DNA from 3 places in the Mangrovibacillus sp. Mu-81 genome. Region 1 is predicted to be linked to each of the others. Evidence: predicted binding sites of a transcription regulator. Region 1 holds the regulator's gene; each other region holds the start of a gene.
The links. Region 1 encodes Rex, which represses fermentation and respiration genes when NADH is low (regulators of the CRP and FNR family bind a similar motif). Its sites were predicted from a motif close to TTGTGAAATATTTCACAA; they were not measured.
Positions count from the first base shown of each region.

Region 2: a site for Rex is predicted at 3,317-3,334, ahead of V6B33_RS08470 (cytochrome ubiquinol oxidase subunit I). Genes of this name have one in related genera too.
Region 3: a site for Rex is predicted at 2,371-2,388, ahead of V6B33_RS15820 (cytochrome c oxidase subunit 2A). Genes of this name have one in related genera too.

Region 1 covers NZ_JBAJHU010000019.1:40,296-46,258, reverse strand. The annotation lists gene tsaB (tRNA (adenosine(37)-N6)-threonylcarbamoyltransferase complex dimerization subunit type 1 TsaB) at 1-154, shown strand, start outside; gene rimI (ribosomal protein S18-alanine N-acetyltransferase) at 180-617, shown strand; gene tsaD (tRNA (adenosine(37)-N6)-threonylcarbamoyltransferase complex transferase subunit TsaD) at 614-1,630, shown strand; gene V6B33_RS21325 (ABC-F family ATP-binding cassette domain-containing protein) at 1,923-3,869, opposite strand; gene V6B33_RS21320 (redox-sensing transcriptional repressor Rex) at 4,086-4,763, shown strand; gene V6B33_RS21315 (twin-arginine translocase TatA/TatE family subunit) at 4,819-4,986, shown strand; gene tatC (twin-arginine translocase subunit TatC) at 5,005-5,781, shown strand; gene V6B33_RS21305 (YdiK family protein) at 5,800-5,963, opposite strand, start outside.
Region 2 covers NZ_JBAJHU010000003.1:258,569-264,531, forward strand. The annotation lists gene V6B33_RS08460 (ABC transporter ATP-binding protein) at 1-1,407, shown strand, start outside; gene V6B33_RS08465 (ABC transporter ATP-binding protein) at 1,417-3,240, shown strand; gene V6B33_RS08470 (cytochrome ubiquinol oxidase subunit I) at 3,438-4,775, shown strand; gene V6B33_RS08475 (cytochrome d ubiquinol oxidase subunit II) at 4,853-5,866, shown strand.
Region 3 covers NZ_JBAJHU010000008.1:70,856-76,818, reverse strand. The annotation lists gene V6B33_RS15835 (isoprenylcysteine carboxyl methyltransferase family protein) at 1-16, opposite strand, end outside; gene V6B33_RS15830 (type III polyketide synthase) at 13-1,083, opposite strand; gene V6B33_RS15825 (SDR family NAD(P)-dependent oxidoreductase) at 1,303-2,073, opposite strand; gene V6B33_RS15820 (cytochrome c oxidase subunit 2A) at 2,500-2,652, shown strand; gene V6B33_RS22100 (hypothetical protein) at 2,669-2,806, shown strand; gene V6B33_RS22095 (hypothetical protein) at 2,867-3,145, shown strand; partial or broken gene V6B33_RS15810 (cbb3-type cytochrome c oxidase subunit I) at 3,150-4,140, shown strand; gene V6B33_RS15805 (carboxypeptidase M32) at 4,585-5,963, opposite strand, start outside.

The DNA of each region.
Region 1 (5,963 bases):
GATTGCTCCTTATGTGAGCCATAATCCGAGGCCATCCGAGCTTGCTTTTATAGGCTCTCAATTAGAAGAAAAGACGGCTCACGAAGTCGTTCCTAATTATATTCGGATGGCGGAGGCTGAAGTGAAGTGGCTGGAGTCTCAAAAAAACTCTTAATTGAGAAAAAGGATCGTTAAGAAAAATGGATATTCGGTTTATGACGGTTGATGATTTAGATGCTGTGATGGAGATTGAGCATAGTTCGTTCAGTATCCCATGGAGTCGAGAGGCTTTTTATAACGAGATTGAACAGAATCATTTGTCCACGTATCTTGTTGTGGAAGACGGGGAACATATAGCCGGATATTGCGGTGTCTGGCTCGTTGTGGACGAAGCGCATATCACCAACGTTGCAGTGCTCCCTGATTATAGGGGGCAGGGTCTTGGTGAAGCCCTCATGCAAAGAATCATGGACATTTCGAAAGAAGTCGGTGCACGTTTGATGACGCTTGAAGTCAGAGTGAGCAATGAAGCTGCAAAAGGGTTATATAGAAAGATGGGTTTTCAGGACGGCGGAATCCGGAAGCGGTATTATTCCGATAATCAAGAAGATGCTTTAGTAATGTGGGTGAATTTATGACAAAAGATACGTATGTGTTAGGAATAGAGACAAGCTGTGATGAAACAGCTGTCGCCATTATAAAAAATGGGACGGAAATCGTGACAAATATCGTTTCTTCCCAAATCGAAAGCCATAAACGTTTTGGCGGGGTGGTTCCGGAAATTGCTTCCCGTCACCACGTCGAGCAAGTGACATTCGTTTTAGAAGAGGCACTGAAGCAGGCAGACATGACAATGGAAGAGATCGATTGCATTGCCGTTACAGAAGGGCCTGGTTTGGTCGGAGCACTGCTGATTGGTGTCAATGCTGCCAAAGCTCTGGCGTTTGCTCATAACAAGCCGTTGGTAGGTGTCCATCATATAGCTGGACATATCTATGCAAACCGGTTAGTGAAAGAAATGAAATTTCCTCTGCTCTCCCTGGTCGTTTCGGGGGGGCACACGGAGATTGTGCTTATGAAAGGGCATGGCTCATTTGAAGTAATCGGTGAAACGAGAGATGATGCCGCGGGTGAAGCGTATGACAAGGTAGCCAGAACGCTGAATCTTCCTTACCCGGGCGGCCCTCATATCGATCGGCTGGCGCAGGAAGGGGAAACGAATCTGGATCTCCCAAGGGCTTGGCTGGAAGAAGGCTCATATGATTTCAGTTTCAGCGGTTTGAAATCAGCAGTTATCAACACGCTGCACAACGCCAAGCAGAAAGGCAAGACCATTTATCCACAAGACCTTGCCGCAAGCTTCCAGGCGAGTGTGATTGATGTACTGGTAACCAAAACAGTGAAAGCGGTAAAGGAGTATAATGTAGAACAATTGTTATTGGCTGGAGGAGTAGCTGCCAATAAAGGACTGCGTGCTGCATTAGAAGAGGCGTTTACAGAACTGGACACAGAACTTATTATCCCTCCATTATCCTTATGCACCGACAATGCGGCGATGATCGCAGCAGCAGGGACAATTCTTTTCGAACAAGGTAAAAGAGGGAACATGACAATGAACGCCAATCCCGGATTGGATATAGAGAATTTTTGATTATAAAAAGCTTCGAGGAGGGTAATTTTGAACCTTTTCGAAGCTTTTTTATTAGTAGAACATATGTTTTTATCAACAGACTGTGGATAAGTTGTTAATAACTTAAGGATAAATGTGAACACCCTGTGAAAAAGATATGGGTAAATAAGCGGGTGGATGTGCATAACTCCCACTCATCTTGTGGATAATGTGGAAAACTTCTATGGATAACGGATATTCAACATCCGCCCTGTGGATAATGATGTGGAACAAAAAAAGGTTTGAGTAACACGGTGTTACTCAAACCTGTGGATTACTGTTCTTCTTGGAGAATCTCTTCTAATTCTGTCCATTCTTCTAACAATTCATCAAGTTCTTCTTTGGAAGCATTCAGTTTGTTATTGATATCTTGGACTTTTTCGTGATCCTGAAAGATATTGGGGTCACAAAGCAGTTCTTCCTGTTCTTCGATGACCGCTTCGAGTATCTCCATTTGAGCTTCAATATCTTCCACTCTTCTTTTTCGCTGCCGTTCAAGCTTTTTCGCTTCTTTATCGATTTTGTGACTTTGTTTCTGCTGAGTGGACGAGGCGGCAGCAGGCTGCCCCTTTTCGGTAAGCTCAAGTGCAGCCAGTTCTTCCTGTTCTTGCAGCTTCTCCATATAATAATTATAATCGCCGAGGTATTCGGTCGAACCGTTTTTAGAGAGTTCAAGCACCTTGGTCGCAATTCTGTTAATGAAATAACGATCGTGAGACACAAACAGAATGGTGCCTGGATAATCGATGAGTGCATTTTCCAGCACTTCCTTACTGTCGAGATCCAAGTGGTTCGTCGGCTCATCGAGTATGAGGACATTCCCTTTTTCCATCATCATTTTTGAAAGGGCAAGACGCGCTTTTTCTCCTCCGCTCAGTGTAGAAACGGGCTTTAAGACATCTTCCCCGGAAAACAGGAAGTTCCCGAGAACGGTTCTGATATCTTTCTCGTTTCTCAGCGGATATTCGTCCCATAGTTCATTGAGCACGGCTTTGTTTGAGGAAAGCTCAGCCTGTTCCTGGTCGTAGTAGCTGATCGAGACATTCGATCCGAATTTATAATCTCCTGAGAGAGGAGCAAGCTTATTCACCAGTGTCTTAAGCAGAGTCGACTTTCCGATTCCATTTGGACCTACCAGAGCAATGCTGTCGCCTTTTTTTACGGAGAAATCAATGTGTCGGGAGATTTCTTCAACATTATCGTACCCAATCGAAAGATCATTTACTTTCAGGACATCATTTCCGCTTTGACGGTCGATCTGGAAAGAGAAGGTGGCTGATTTCTCATCACCTGACGGCCTGTCCATCAGATCCATGCGTTCGAGCTTTTTGCGCCTGCTCTGGGCCATCTTCGTTGTAGATGCACGGGCGATGTTCCGTTGGATGAAATCTTCAAGCTTGGCCACTTCCTGCTGCTGGCGTTCAAACAGCTTCAGATCCTTTTCATAATCTTCAGCTTTTTGCTGCAAGTATTTGCTGTAGTTGCCGAGGAACTTTTTGCTTCGTTTTCGGGAGATTTCATATACCTGGTTGACGACATTATCCAGGAAGTAACGGTCATGGGAAACGATCAGGACGGCTCCTTCATAGCTTTGTAAATACGTTTCGAGCCAGGATAAGGTGGCGATGTCCAGATGGTTGGTAGGTTCATCAAGAATGAGAATATCAGGATTTGTCAATAACAGTTTACCGAGTGCAAGACGGGTCTTCTGTCCTCCGCTCAACGTGGAAATTTTCGTTTCGTAGTCGAAATCCGCGAAGTTCAGTCCGTGCAGGACAGAGCGGATATCCGCTTCGTACTGATAACCGCCAGACTCTTTGAAAGAAACCTGAAGCTCATCGTATTCCTTTAACACGCGCTGGTAAAGTTCTTCATTTTCGTAGACAGAGGGATCGGCCATCTGTTTTTCCAATGCACGCAGCTGCTTTTCCTGAGCTATCAGGTCTTCGAAAACGGTCAGCATTTCTGCCCATATGGAAAGGCCGGATTCGAGTCCCGTGTTTTGGGCAAGGTACCCGATCGTGACTCCTTTTGGTTTCGTGATTTCGCCGGCATCATAAGATAAGTGGCCGGCAATTATTTTTAACAGAGTCGATTTTCCTGCGCCGTTTCGGCCAACGAGCGCTACCCGATCTCTCGTCTGTATTTCAAGTTTGATATTCGAAAGGATGGTTTCTGCACCAAAGTTTTTGATCAGTTGATTCACTTGTAGTAGAATCATGCGTTTCACCTCTATTTCATAGTGCTAGTGTACCGTATTTGAGAGGAAAACGGCAATCATACATATCGATGAATGACTGTTAATCTTCATACATATAGGATAGAATATAGTGTATGATGGGTAGGAGAGCCTGAAAAAATGTTTTTCTGTTCATTTTGGAAGCGTTGTCAGACGGTCCAAAGTAACAGGCTTTGAATAGATGTGGGGGAATGCAATATGAACCAGGATACAACGAAAATTCCACAGGCAACGGCTAAGCGGCTGCCGCTTTATTACCGTTTTATCAAGAATTTATACTCATCCGGCAAACAGAGGGTTTCATCCAAGGAACTAAGTGAAGCGGTGAAGGTGGATTCTGCCACCATCCGCCGGGACTTTTCCTATTTTGGTGCGTTAGGTAAAAAAGGGTATGGATATAATGTTAACTATCTACTCTCTTTTTTCAGAAAGACGCTCGATCAGGATGCACTGACTAAGGTTGTACTGATCGGAGTCGGGAACCTGGGTACGGCTTTTCTTAATTATAATTTTATTAAAAATAATAATACTAAGATAGAAATGGCCTTTGAGGTCGATGAGTCAAAAGTGGGAACCCAGGTGGGAGAAGTACCGGTATTTCATTTGGATGATCTGGAAGAAAAATTGGAGAATCAGAATATTGAAGTGGCAATCCTGACTGTGCCGGCATCTTCTGCTCAGAATATCACAGACAGACTGGTCTCTTCAAAAATCAAGGGTATCCTTAACTTTACGCCTGCAAGGCTGACGGTACCGGATCATATCCGGGTCCATCATATTGATCTGGCTGTAGAGCTGCAATCGTTGGTTTACTTCTTGAAGCATTATTCTGAGGAAGACACGGAAATGTCACAAGATGGAATCATATCGGAATAGCCATTTTACATGAATTGCGATATGATAGAGATGTAAAAAGAGGAGGTGTCTCATTATGCCAGGTCCAGGTAGCCTCGTATTAATCGCTATTGTTGCTTTACTGATTTTTGGTCCTAAGAAATTACCGGAATTAGGGAAAGCATTCGGAAATACTTTACGTGAATTTAAAAATGCAACAAAAGGCTTAGCAGATGATGACGATAAATCAAAAGATGCCAAGTAATAGAGTAGGATGAACGCCATGAGTCAAAGTCAGAAAGACATGACATTGTATGAGCATATAGGAGAATTACAAAAACGACTCATGATTGCAGTCGTTTTCTTCTTGTTGGCGGTCATAGCGGGTTTTTTTCTCGCCGGTCCGCTGATCACGTATTTACAGCATGCCGATGAGGCGAAGAACATGACCATGAATGCCTTCAGGGTGACAGACCCCCTGAAGATTTACATGGAGATGATTATCTTCGTCGCTGTAATCATTACTTCGCCGGTCATCCTCTATCAGGTATGGTCGTTTGTATCACCTGGTCTTTATGAAAGAGAGAGGAAGGTTACACTCAGTTACATACCTGTGTCCGTTCTTCTATTTCTTGGAGGCTTGTCCTTCTCATACTTCATTCTGTTTCCATATGTAGTGAAGTTCATGATGGGACTGTCGGAGAATCTTGAAATCCAGCAGGTCATCGGTATCAATGAGTACTTCCATTTCTTATTTCAAATAACGATCCCGTTCGGTTTTTTATTCCAGCTTCCCGTGGCGATGCTGTTCCTGACGCGTCTGGGGATCGTCACACCAATGGTGATGGCACAAGCAAGGAAAGTCTCTTACTTTGTCCTCTTCATCATTGCCGCTTTCATCACTCCTCCGGATATCATATCCCATTTGATGGTGACAGTGCCTCTATTCATCCTGTATGAAATCAGTATCTGGATTTCAAAGATTGGATATAAAAAGGTACTTGAAGCGGAACAGAAGCTTGAGATGGAACAATACGAAGAAGATAAAAATAAGGATTGATCCCAATGGGACCAATCCTTATTTTTTGTTCTTGAGCTGTTTTCTGATTTTGAAGTGAATCATGACCATTCTGAGCCCCGAACCGAAGTCAAGGGTGGCCAGAAAGACAAGTATATAGGTGAAAAATCCCCAACCATCATCTCTTACATTCTGAATTGCAAAGTATGTGAAAAGTATTCCCA
Region 2 (5,963 bases), on a different contig from region 1:
TCAAGATTGACAGCCGACGTTGAAGCATTCCGCTTTTTCTTGTCATTCGGTTTTACGGAACTTTTACGTTTCTTCTTATTAATTACCGTCAGTTTTGGCGTCATGTTTTACTATTCACCTTCATTAACTTTTGTGACACTGTTTTCCCTGCCGTTCCTGGCGGTTGCCGTCTTTAAGTTTGATAAGGCCGTCCACCCTGCATTCAGGGGCATCCGTAAATCATTCGGAAAGTTGAATACGAATGTGCAGGAGAATATCAGCGGAATCAATACAGTTAAATCTTTATCACGTGAAGAGTTCCAAATCAGCAAATTCAACAATTCCAATGGGGACTATAAGGATAAGTACCTTTTCACATCAGACATCTGGGCGAAGTACTTCCCTTTAATGGAGTTCCTGGGAAATATCAGTGTTGTCACCCTCCTGGCATACGGAGGTTACCTGGTCATGAATGGGAATCTTCAGCCGGGTGAACTGGTCGCGTTCTACAGTCTGGTCTGGTATATCATCTGGCCGATCATGAACCTGGGATTCACCATCAATTTATTTTCCCAATCGAAAGCTTCAGGAGAACGATTGATAGAGATACTCGAAGTTGATGAAAAAATCAAAGATCATGAGGAAGTCCTTCAAGTAGAACGAATGAAAGGGGAAGTAGTATTTCAACACGTATCTCTTAACTACACGGAGCAAGATGAAGCAGCATTGGAAGAAATATCATTCAAAGCAGAAAGCGGAAAGATCATTGGTCTGATCGGAGGTACAGGTTCTGGTAAAACGAGCATCACTCAGTTGATGACACGTTTCTACGAACCAACCCAAGGTGAGATTCTTATCGACGGCAAAAAGATAAATGATTATTCATTAAAATCCCTTCGCAAGAATATCGGGGTCGTTCTCCAAGAATCATTCCTGTTTTCTTCTACAATCAAAGCCAATATCTCTTACGGACGTCCTGAAGCAGCAATGGATGAGATCATTGAAGCGGCCAAGATGGCGCAGGCACATGAGTTTATTTCCGAGCTGCCTGACGGGTATGATACGAAGCTGGGCGAGAGGGGACTGGGACTTTCAGGAGGACAGAAGCAGCGTATAGCGATTGCGCGTGCCCTTTGTACCGATCCGTCAATCCTGATCCTCGACGATGCTACAAGCGCCGTTGATATGGAAACAGAATTCAGAATCCAGAAAGCCCTTAAGAATGTAATGTCTGACCGGACGACATTTATCATTGCACATCGAATCTCTTCATTAAAACATGCTGACGAGATTCTCGTTCTCGAAAACGGAAAAATTGTTGAGCGAGGTGTCCATGACTTCCTTCTCAAAAATAATGGACCTTATCAGCGAATATACGATATTCAATACAAAGATCAAAAAAAAATACTCCAAGCACAAGGAAGGTAGGTGAGGGGATTGAGCAAGAACTCTAAAGTAAATAAGAATGTCTTAAGCAGGTTTCACTATTCAACCGATCAGGTGATCGACAAGCCTTTTAACTGGGAACAGCTATGGCGTTTACTAACCTATTTAAAGCCATATTCAAAAAAACTGCTCCCCCTTTCGATTATAACCGTACTAATCACAACCGCCATTCGGCTGATTATCCCTATTTTGATCGGGGTCTATACGCTTGACAAAGCGATTCGACAGAAAGATGGAACCCTGCTGTTTACACTGGTGGGCATTATCGCAGGACTCTACGTCATTAATTATATAGCCAACGTACTTCGGATACGCTGGATGAACCAGTTGGGGCAGGGAGTCATTTATGATTTGCGGAAGCATTTATTCAGTCATGTTCAGTGGCTCTCTCATCGCTTCTTCGACCAGCGCTCAGCCGGTTCGATTCTTGTCCGGATCATGAATGATATCAACTCCCTTCAGGAACTATTCACCAATGGTGTCATTAACCTGCTGATGGACATCATTCTTCTGGCCGGGATCATTGTCATCTTATTCACATTGAGTCCGGAACTTACGCTGGCTGTTATGGTCATTCTGCCGATCATGTTCTTTATCTCAACGAGCCTGAGGAAAAATATTCGCAGATCCTGGCAGGATGTACGGATAAAGCAGGCAAAACTCAATTCTCACTTGAATGAGAGCATACAGGGTATTCGCGTGACTCAATCGTTTACCCAGGAAAAAGAAAATATGGCTTTTTTCGATGGCGTAAATACCGAAACCTTCGACAGCTGGAAAACCGCTACAAAGAAAAATGCCATGTTCAGACCGCTTGTGGAGCTGACTAATGCAGTCGGTACAGCAGTCTTGATCTGGTATGGTGCTCACCTCATCCAAGGAGGATCTCTGGAGCTCGGGGAATTTGTCTCCTTCGCCTTCTATCTCGGCATGTTCTGGGAACCGATTTCGAGACTCGGTCAAGTTTATAATCAACTGCTGATCGGTATGGCTTCTTCAGAGCGTATCTTTGAATTTCTTGATGAACAGCCGATTGTCAACGAAAAGCGTGATGCTATCGAGTTGAACGATATCAAGGGAAGAATTCAATTTGAAAATGTTGAATTTTCCTACGATGATAAGAGAAAAGCACTGCAGAACATCAAACTGGAAATGAAAGCGGGGCAGACCGTTGCCCTGGTTGGCCACACGGGCTCAGGAAAAACGACGATTGCGAACTTAATCAGCCGTTTCTACGATCCGACAAATGGCGAGGTGAAGATTGACGGTGTCGATTTGCGTGACGTAACAGTCACCAGCTTGAGAAGTCAAATCAGCATCGTACTGCAGGATACCTTCATTTTCTCCGGAACGATAAAAGATAACATCCGATTCGGACGCCCTGATGCTTCAGATGAAGAAGTACGTAAAGCAGCCGAAGCCATTGGAGCAAACGAATTTATTGAAAAACTTTCGAGCGGGTACGAAACCGAGGTCGAAGAAAGAGGGAATGTCTTATCCGTTGGGGAAAGACAACTACTTTCCTTCGCGCGCGCGCTGCTTGCCAATCCGCGCATCATCATTCTGGATGAAGCCACGGCTTCCATCGACACAGAAACAGAAGTCAAAATACAAAATGCATTGAAAAAACTGCTATCCGGAAGAACAGCTATCATCATTGCCCACCGTTTGTCCACCATACGTGAATCAGATAATATCTTCGTATTGGAGAACGGAAACATCAAAGAATCAGGTAATCATGATGAACTGATGGACCAAGAGGGACATTACTATGAACTTGTGAAGTCGCAGTTTAAGATGCTGGATGCAATGTGATTTGATTTGATAAAGGGACCCTGCACTTTTGGTGCGGGGTTTTATTTTTATTTCAAAAAGATACCCAAACCAAAGTTTGTGAAAAACGTCACAAAATATTCATGTTCAATACTTCACAATCTGTTAAATAGGTTTTATAATAGCCATGGAGTGATATACAGTAACTATTGGCTAATAATTGGTAGGGGGAAAAGCGAATGGAACTAGATAGTGTAATATTAAGTAGAATGCTGACATCCACAACCCTCGCGTTTCATATTATTTTTGCGACGATTGGTGTAGGTGTGCCGATTATGATTTCGATTGCTGAGTTTGTGGGGATCAAACGCAATGATCCTCATTATATTTTGTTGGCGAGAAGATGGGCGAGAGGGTTTACGATCACTGTCGCTGTAGGGGTAGTTACGGGTACGGCGATCGGGCTTCAACTTTCCATGTTGTGGCCGGCATTCATGCAGGTAGCCGGGCAGGTTATAGCGCTGCCACTTTTTATGGAAACATTTGCGTTTTTCTTTGAAGCTATCTTTCTTGGAATCTATTTATATACGTGGGACCGCTTTAAGAATAAGTGGATTCATTGGTTATTGACGATTCCTGTCATGATCGGGTCTTCGGCTTCAGCACTATTCATTACGACTGTGAATGCCTTTATGAATACGCCTCAAGGCTTTGAGCTGAGTGACGGGAAAGCTATCAATATTGATCCGATTGCAGCGATGCTGAATCCGGCGACACCTACGAAGGTGTTACACGTATTGACAACTGCTTATTTAACGTCTGCTTTAATCCTGGCGGGTATCACCGCTTTTGCGATTTTAAAGAAGAAGGGAAGCGAATATCATCGCAAGGCCCTGCGGTTAACGATGGTCTCGGCTCTTATATTTGCGTTTGCAACAGCTTTGGCAGGCGATTTGTCGGCCAAGTTCCTTGCTGAATACCAGCCTGAGAAATTGGCTGCAGCTGAGTGGCATTTTGAAACGGAGAAGAATGCCGATCTTATTGTGTTCGGTACGCTGGATGACAACAATGAAGTACACAATGAGATAAGGATTCCCGGGTTCCTCAGCTTTTTAGCCGGGAGTTCGTTTGATACTGAAGTGATTGGTTTGAATGAGACTCCAGAGGATGAGAGACCTCCATTGTGGATTCACTATTTATTTGATCTGATGGTATCAATCGGATTTTACAGTATGTTCATTTCAGCATTGTTCATCTTGTGCTGGAGATGGAAGAAAGGGAATGAGTGGAATAAACCTCTTTTATGGGGAATCGTGGCAAGCGGCCCGCTGGCCATGCTAGCAATCGAGTTCGGATGGATATATGCAGAAGTAGGGCGCCAACCATGGATTCTCAGAGGATATATGAAGGTCGCGGATGCGGCGACCAAAGCTGATGGAGTCGGTCTGACGTTTATGATGTTTGTCGCCTTATACATTCTGTTAGGAGTTTTATGTGTGATTGTACTGATCAAGATGTTTAAGAATAAACCGGCTGAAGCTGAATTGGAACAACGGTTTCCAAATCGCACCGAATAATCTGGTGAGCCTTTTTACGAAAAGTTTTAAAGAGGGGCTCTCAGCTTTAAAGAAAGATTAATGAGGGAGGAATGGCTATGAGTCTGGAAATTTTGGGGATCACTGTGTTGTGGGTTTTCCTTTATGGTTATCTAATTGTGGCGTCCATCGATTTCGGTGCCGGATTCTTTGCCTTTTATGGAAGGTTGAAGAATAAAGAGCATACGCTGAATGTCTTGATCAGCCGATATTTGTCACCTGTATGGGAAGTGACTAATGTCTTTTTTGTTTTCTTTTTCGTGGGGTTGGTCGGATTTTTCCCCGATGCCGCATACTATTATGGAACAGCCCTGTTGATACCGGGGAGTTTAGCCATTATATTGCTCGCAATCCGAGGGAGTTTCTATGCATTCAATAATTACGGCTCAAAAGAGAATATTGTATATCTATTTCTTTATGGAGCGACAGGGTTGTTGATTCCCGCTTCGTTATCAACAGCCATGACGATTTCTGAAGGAGGATTTCTCGAAGTCACCGACGGCACTGTTAAATTTTTGGCAGGTGAATTGTTTACAAGTCCTTATTCCTGGAGCGTAGTTGTTCTGTCCATTGTGTCAGTCTTGTTTATAAGTGCTGCGTTTTTGACGTATTATGCAGACCGTGCCGGAGATATGGATTCGAGAGAAGTGTTGAGGAAATTTTCACTGTTTTGGAGCCCTCCTGCGATTATAGCGAGTTTATTGGTATTTGTCGGACTAATGGAGCATAATAATGAACATTTCATGAATGCGCTTGATATCTGGTGGATGTTCGGCCTATCATTAGTCAGTTTTTTTGCAGCAATATATCTGATTTACAAACGGAAGAAATTCGGTACTGCTTTTGTTTTCGTCATGCTGCAGTTCTTCTTTGCTTTCTTTGGGTACGGTGCTTCCCATTTACCTTATATTTTGAAGCCGTTCATTACGATTGAATCGAGTGTAACCAACCCTGCAATGGGGATGGCTCTTGTCATTGCCTTTATCGCGGGCCTGTTGTTATTGATACCGTCATTGATCCTGCTGATGAGACTGTTCTTATTTGATGCAGAATACGTTAAAGGAAAGAAATAGATCTTTTACTGTCAGCGAAATGACTTGTGACCCGTGGAAAACGGTTCTTTCGGTTAGACTTAATTTTCGCTTTTTCATCTCATATAACTATATAATT
Region 3 (5,963 bases), on a different contig from region 1:
TGAAGAATACCATCATTCCCACCTCATCAATACTAATTCAGAGCTGAATCCCGGTCCTAATGCAGCACCCAGTCCGATATCACCGATTGCGCAATTATCCTGCAGAAATTCCTTCAACACATAGAAGATCGTGACTGATGACATATTGCCGTATTGTTTCAGGATTTTCATTGCATGCTCAGTCATACTCTCACCGAACCCCAACGCTTCCTGGTAAGCCTCGATCACTTTCTTACCTCCGGGATGCGCAACAAAATGTTTTATCTCATCGATTCCGATCCCCTTGGAATGGATGAATTTCTCCACGTTCGGCCTCAGCCAATTTTTGACGAGAGTTGGAATATCTTTAGAGAATACTACATACAGACCATCATCTTTGATAGTCCACCCCATGACATCGATCGAGTCCTTCAAGGTGGTGGATTGAGTGGCAAAAATGGATGGAAGCGGATTTGTGATACCTTCTATCACCGCGCTTTCATCTCCACATAGGAGAGTGCAGGCCACTCCATCCGCAAATAACGATGTCCCAACCAGATTACTCTTAGAACGGTCACCATGCTGAAATGTCAATGAACATAATTCGATGGATAGGATCAGCACATTCGATTTTGGAAACGCCTTACAGTATTCATACCCCCTGGATATCCCGGCAGCTCCGCCTGCACATCCCAAGCCCCAGATAGGAATTCGCTTTACATGGGGGGAGAAAGGCAGGAGATTCATAATCCGGGCTTCGATGCTCGGGGTTGCCAGTCCCGATGTACAAATAGTGAATATTGCTTCAATATCGTCATAGTTGACGTGATTATTAGTCAAACACTTCTCTATCGCCCTGCTTCCCAACTCTACAGCATTACGGATGAAAAGATCGTTTTTTTCCTGAAATGAATGCGAACTTGCAAACCATTCAAGATCATTTACGAAATACCTGCTTTCAATTTCTCCATTTTCAAATATGGGGAGCAGACGGTCAATATCCTTAAAGCTTTCCGAGAACAGATTGCGGGCAAATTTTGCTGCTTCAGTCTGCGTGATTTTAAAAGGGGGTATTTCCGTCTCAACAGCTACTATCTTTGGCATAACAACCATCCTCCTTATCTCATTCCATATAAGGATAGGTTTACCAGTATGTGAAATAACATGTACTCAGATTCTACTGATTAATAAATTTACAAGATGGCCCTATTCGGAATTATTAACATCCGTGGGCGAGTTTCTCATCCTATTAATAATTGAAGAATGACTGGAACAAAGAAGAGCGGAACAATAGGATGTCCGCTCTTCTTATCCTCTAAAAGGTTAAAAACCTTGAATTGTCATGCCTCCATCGACAAATATTGTCTGACCGGTTACGTAGTTCCCCGCATCAGAAGCAAGAAATACTGCAGGGCCGACCAATTCCTCCAATTCACCGATTCTTTTTAAAGGCGTAACAGATAATATGTCTTCTACATAATCTTTGTTGGTCAGGAGTTCTTTTGTTAACGGTGTTTTAAAATACCATGGACCGATACTGTTTACGTTAATATTATGCTGCCCCCATTCAAATGCCAATACTTTAGTCATTTGAATCATGGCTGCTTTCGTTGCCGCATAAACCACTCCTGTGCGCAGAGCTACATGTCCTGCAACTGATGCAATATTGATGATCTTCCCTCTTCCATTCCCTTTCATAAGATTTCCTATTTCCTGACTCATCATAAAGGCAGATTTCAAATTGGTATCCATGATTGTTTTCCATTCATCATCTGTCACTTCAAAAGCATTTGATCGTATATTCATCCCTGCATTATTAATTAATATGTCAATAGTCAAACCCTGACTTTCTATGTATTGTACAACTGCCCGGATTTCCTCTCTTGATGTAACATCAGTGGGGAGTATATATGCCTTCTGCCCCAATTCATGGATGCGGGCTGCCGTCTCTTCCAAATTTCCCTTCGTGCGTGACAGCAGCACTACATCCGCCCCCGCTTCTGCCAGTCCGATACTAAGTGCCCGTCCTATTCCGCGCCCGGCCCCTGTAATGACAGCTGTTTTATTTTTCAGTGAAAAAGAAGGTAAATACATCCTTGACACTCCTCTCTTTTTTGAATCTTCTATATTTTATCACAACTTCCAGTCTAACAAATAGTGACCTATTCTTTCTTTACCGGTTGTGTATGGACGATAATATGGATCTTTGTGTCAGCCTTTTCTCCGCAAAACGAACACCTTCTGCTCTCATTGAATAATTGACAGCACTTTTTACAATAATATCTTTCCACCGTTCTTCCCCCTGACAAATAAACATACTTCATACATTGTATGTAACACTTTTTTTATTGGAACCGGATCTTTCTCCCGAGTTATTTTCAATTTGTCTTTATGTGAAATACTTCATACTTATTTCACAAATAACCCTTAAAGGTGTGACATTAATCACAGATGGACGGTCGCTCATGGAATTATGATTGAGGTAATCCAATACATCATCAAGAGGTGAAAGGAGTGAGCATGATGACAAATCCTGAATTGAATAAGAAAGCTCATACCAAGGTTGAAGATCAGTCTTCCCTTAAAGGGACGTTTACTTCCGTGTTGCTGCTGGGAGTGTTTCTGGTCCTATCCTGGATTGGAGTTTTTATACTATTCATCAATCGTTTTTAAAAAGGAGCGAATGAACATGCATATGCATCGTTATGAAAAATGGTGGCTGACCCTCGGTACCGGCTCTCTTATTATCTTTTTAATCATTCTCGGGATCAGTGCCTTTCATCAAGGTCATCAACTCCCGAGGGGCGAAGGCTTATATCAACCCTGAACAAGTAGATGATATCGGACCTTTCAATCAGCCGGGGCTGAAAAAAATCGAAGGTGAAGAATGGGATTACGAGCTGGTTATGGTCGCGTCCACCTTTTATATAACCCTGGCGAAGTGGAAGTTCCTAAAAACTCGAAGATAAAAGTTATTGCTACTACAAAGGACGTAATTCATGGCTTTGAGGTAGCCGGAACGAACATCAACATGATGCTTGAACCTGGATATATCAGTGAATATACAACAACACTCGATAAGACTGTTGAATTTTTAATAGTATGCAATGAGTACTGTGGAGTTGGTCATCACACGATGCAATCCATGATTAAGGTGGTGGACTGAAATGTATTTTGGAGATCCATTGGTTTATTTCTGGTAATTGCCGGCCTATAAGGCATGGTATGCGATTATCCCAAAGGTTATTGGAGGTAAAATTTTCTCTGATTCACTGGCAAGATTATCTTTTGTATTATTTCTCTTATTCTCTATCCCCGTCGGATTTCACCATCAGCTGGTGGAACCGGGAATTGATGCATTTTGGAAGTTTCTACAGGTAGTCCTTACATTTATGGTTGTTATCCCTTCATTGATGACTGCCTTCTCATTGTTTGCAACGTTTGAAATGTACGGCCTCTCAACAGGAGCTATTGGTTTGTTCGGATGGTTTAAAACGCTTCCCTGGGGAGATGCACGCTTTTCAGTACCCTTCATCGGGATGGCTGCGTTCATCCCGGCGGGAGCAGGGGGGTTGATCAATGCTTCCAACCAGATGAACCAGGTTATACACAATACAATCTGGCTAACAGGTCATTTTCACTTAACTCCCGCAACTTCTGTGGTGTTGACGTTCTTCGGGATTTCCTATTGGCTGGTCCCTCATTTAACAGGGCGTGTCTTAACGAAAGCGATGACAAGATGGCGATCGTGCAAGCAGTCGCATGGTCAGTCGGAATGGGAATCATGTCAGGTGCTATGCATGCTGAAGGATTATTAGGTATACCAAGACGTTCTTCCTTCTCTGCTTATGGTGGTGCACAGCTGGCCATTGACTGGATCCCTTATCAGATTGCACAAGCAATCGGTGGTACAATTCTGTTTATAGGAATCCTCCCAGTCCTATATATCTTTATTAATCTCGCTTTCTTCGCTCCAAAAGGTGAAGAAGAATTCCCGGTTGGGGAACAAACGGAAGGGGCAAAAAAACTCCTATGGTTCTTGAAAATTGGAAGATCTGGCTTACAGTCCTTGCCGCTCTCATTCTTGCAGCCTATTCTGTACCGTTCATGGATATGTTCCAAAATGGTCCTCGGCCTTCAAAAGGGTTCAGGGTGTGGTAATAAATATAAAAAAGAGTCTGGGACAAAACAAAAAAACAACTGCCTAAAGGCGAACATCATCAGTATTGACCCTGATTACCGCTAATGATTTCCGTGCAAGACTTCGCTTTCCGCGGGTAGCCCGTGAGCCTCCTTTAAATTCGAGGAGTAATTGTCCAGCTGCAGGGCTTAGAGGCACATGACATAAGTCAAACCGACCAAGAAGGCAAAGAACGCCTTCGTGGCCGATTCGCCTTATGCCACACGCCTCTGAGCAAAGCCCTTCCGCTTTTCTGATAGGAGTCTTCGTCTTGCACTCCAATCAACCGCTCGAACAAGCTATATACTAAATGGACATTTGAACAAAGCTAATAAAAAACCCGAACTAATTTGAACTTATAATTCAAATTAATTCGGGTTTTATTCAGACTAAAACACTTTTGTGCCAGCCTCTTTCAACTTTTATCAAAGTGAATATACTTTCGTATACTTTTCAATTAAATATTCAGCCAGATAGGAAGCATTCAAGCCTTCCCCCGTCACATCTTTCAGGATTTCCAGCGGCTTTTTCATTTTTCCCCATCTGTGGACATGGTCTCTCAACCACTCTTTGATAAGGCCAAGATCTCCTTTTTCGAGAAGTTCATCAAAGTCGGGAATGTCTTTTTGCATCGCTTTTCTAAATTGGGCTGCGTACATATATCCCAGCGCATAGGAAGGGAAATACCCGAAGCTGCCGCCTGCCCAATGAACATCCTGAAGGACGCCTTCACCGTCATGAGCAGGCTTGACCCCCAAATACTCTTCGTACTTTTGATTCCAGATTTGCGGAAGGTCCTTCACCTCAAATTCATCATTGAACAATCCCTTTTCAATCTCATAGCGGATGATGATATGCAGCGCATAGGTTAGTTCATCTGCCTCAATTCTGATCAAAGAAGGCTTGGATTCATTGATCGCTTTGTAGAAATGGTCAATATCCACTGAATCAAATTGACCATCGGTGTAACGTTTAAGCAGATCGTAATTTTGTTTCCAGAAAGAATAATTTCTCCCGACAAAATTCTCATAAAACAGAGACTGTGATTCGTGAATTCCCATTGACGTTCCCGTGCATAATGGGGTGCCAACTAAATCTTTTGATATATTTTGTTCATAAAGCGCATGACCGCCTTCATGGATTGTACCGAATACGGCCGTTCTCCAATCACTTTCATCATACTTGGTTGTTACCCTTACATCACCGGGGTTCAAACCTATAGCGAAAGGATGAACGGTTTCATCCAGTCTTCCCGAGTTGAAGTCATATCCCATTTGCTCCAGTACTTCTAAACTGAACTCTTTTTGTTTTTCTTTAGGGAAATGTTCGAACAAAAAATCAGTATGAGGTTTGTTCTCTGATTCTGAAATTTTATGGACTAAAGGTACGATTTTATCCCTCAGTTCGCCGAATACCTTGTCCAGGACATCAACTGTCACACCAGGCTCATACATATCGAGAAGTGTATCATATTTGTTGTTATCATAACCCCAATAATCGATGAATCGCTTAGTGTAAGCTACCAACTTTTCTAAATAAGGCTGAAACATCTCGAAATCTGCTTTGGACTTTGCTTCTTCCCAGATGGTTTCCGCTTTTGATTGAAGTACAACATATTCTCTATATTCAGAAGCTGGTATTTTTTTATTCCTGTCGTATTCCTTCTGGCATTCTTCAAGCAGTTTCTGTGTCCGTTCATCAAGCTGCGCTCTCTCTGGTGACAGCTTCGCCAGATATGCAGCCATGTCATTTGAAGTGGACATTGCAAATAACTCGGATGAAAGCATTCCGATCACCTCTGAAC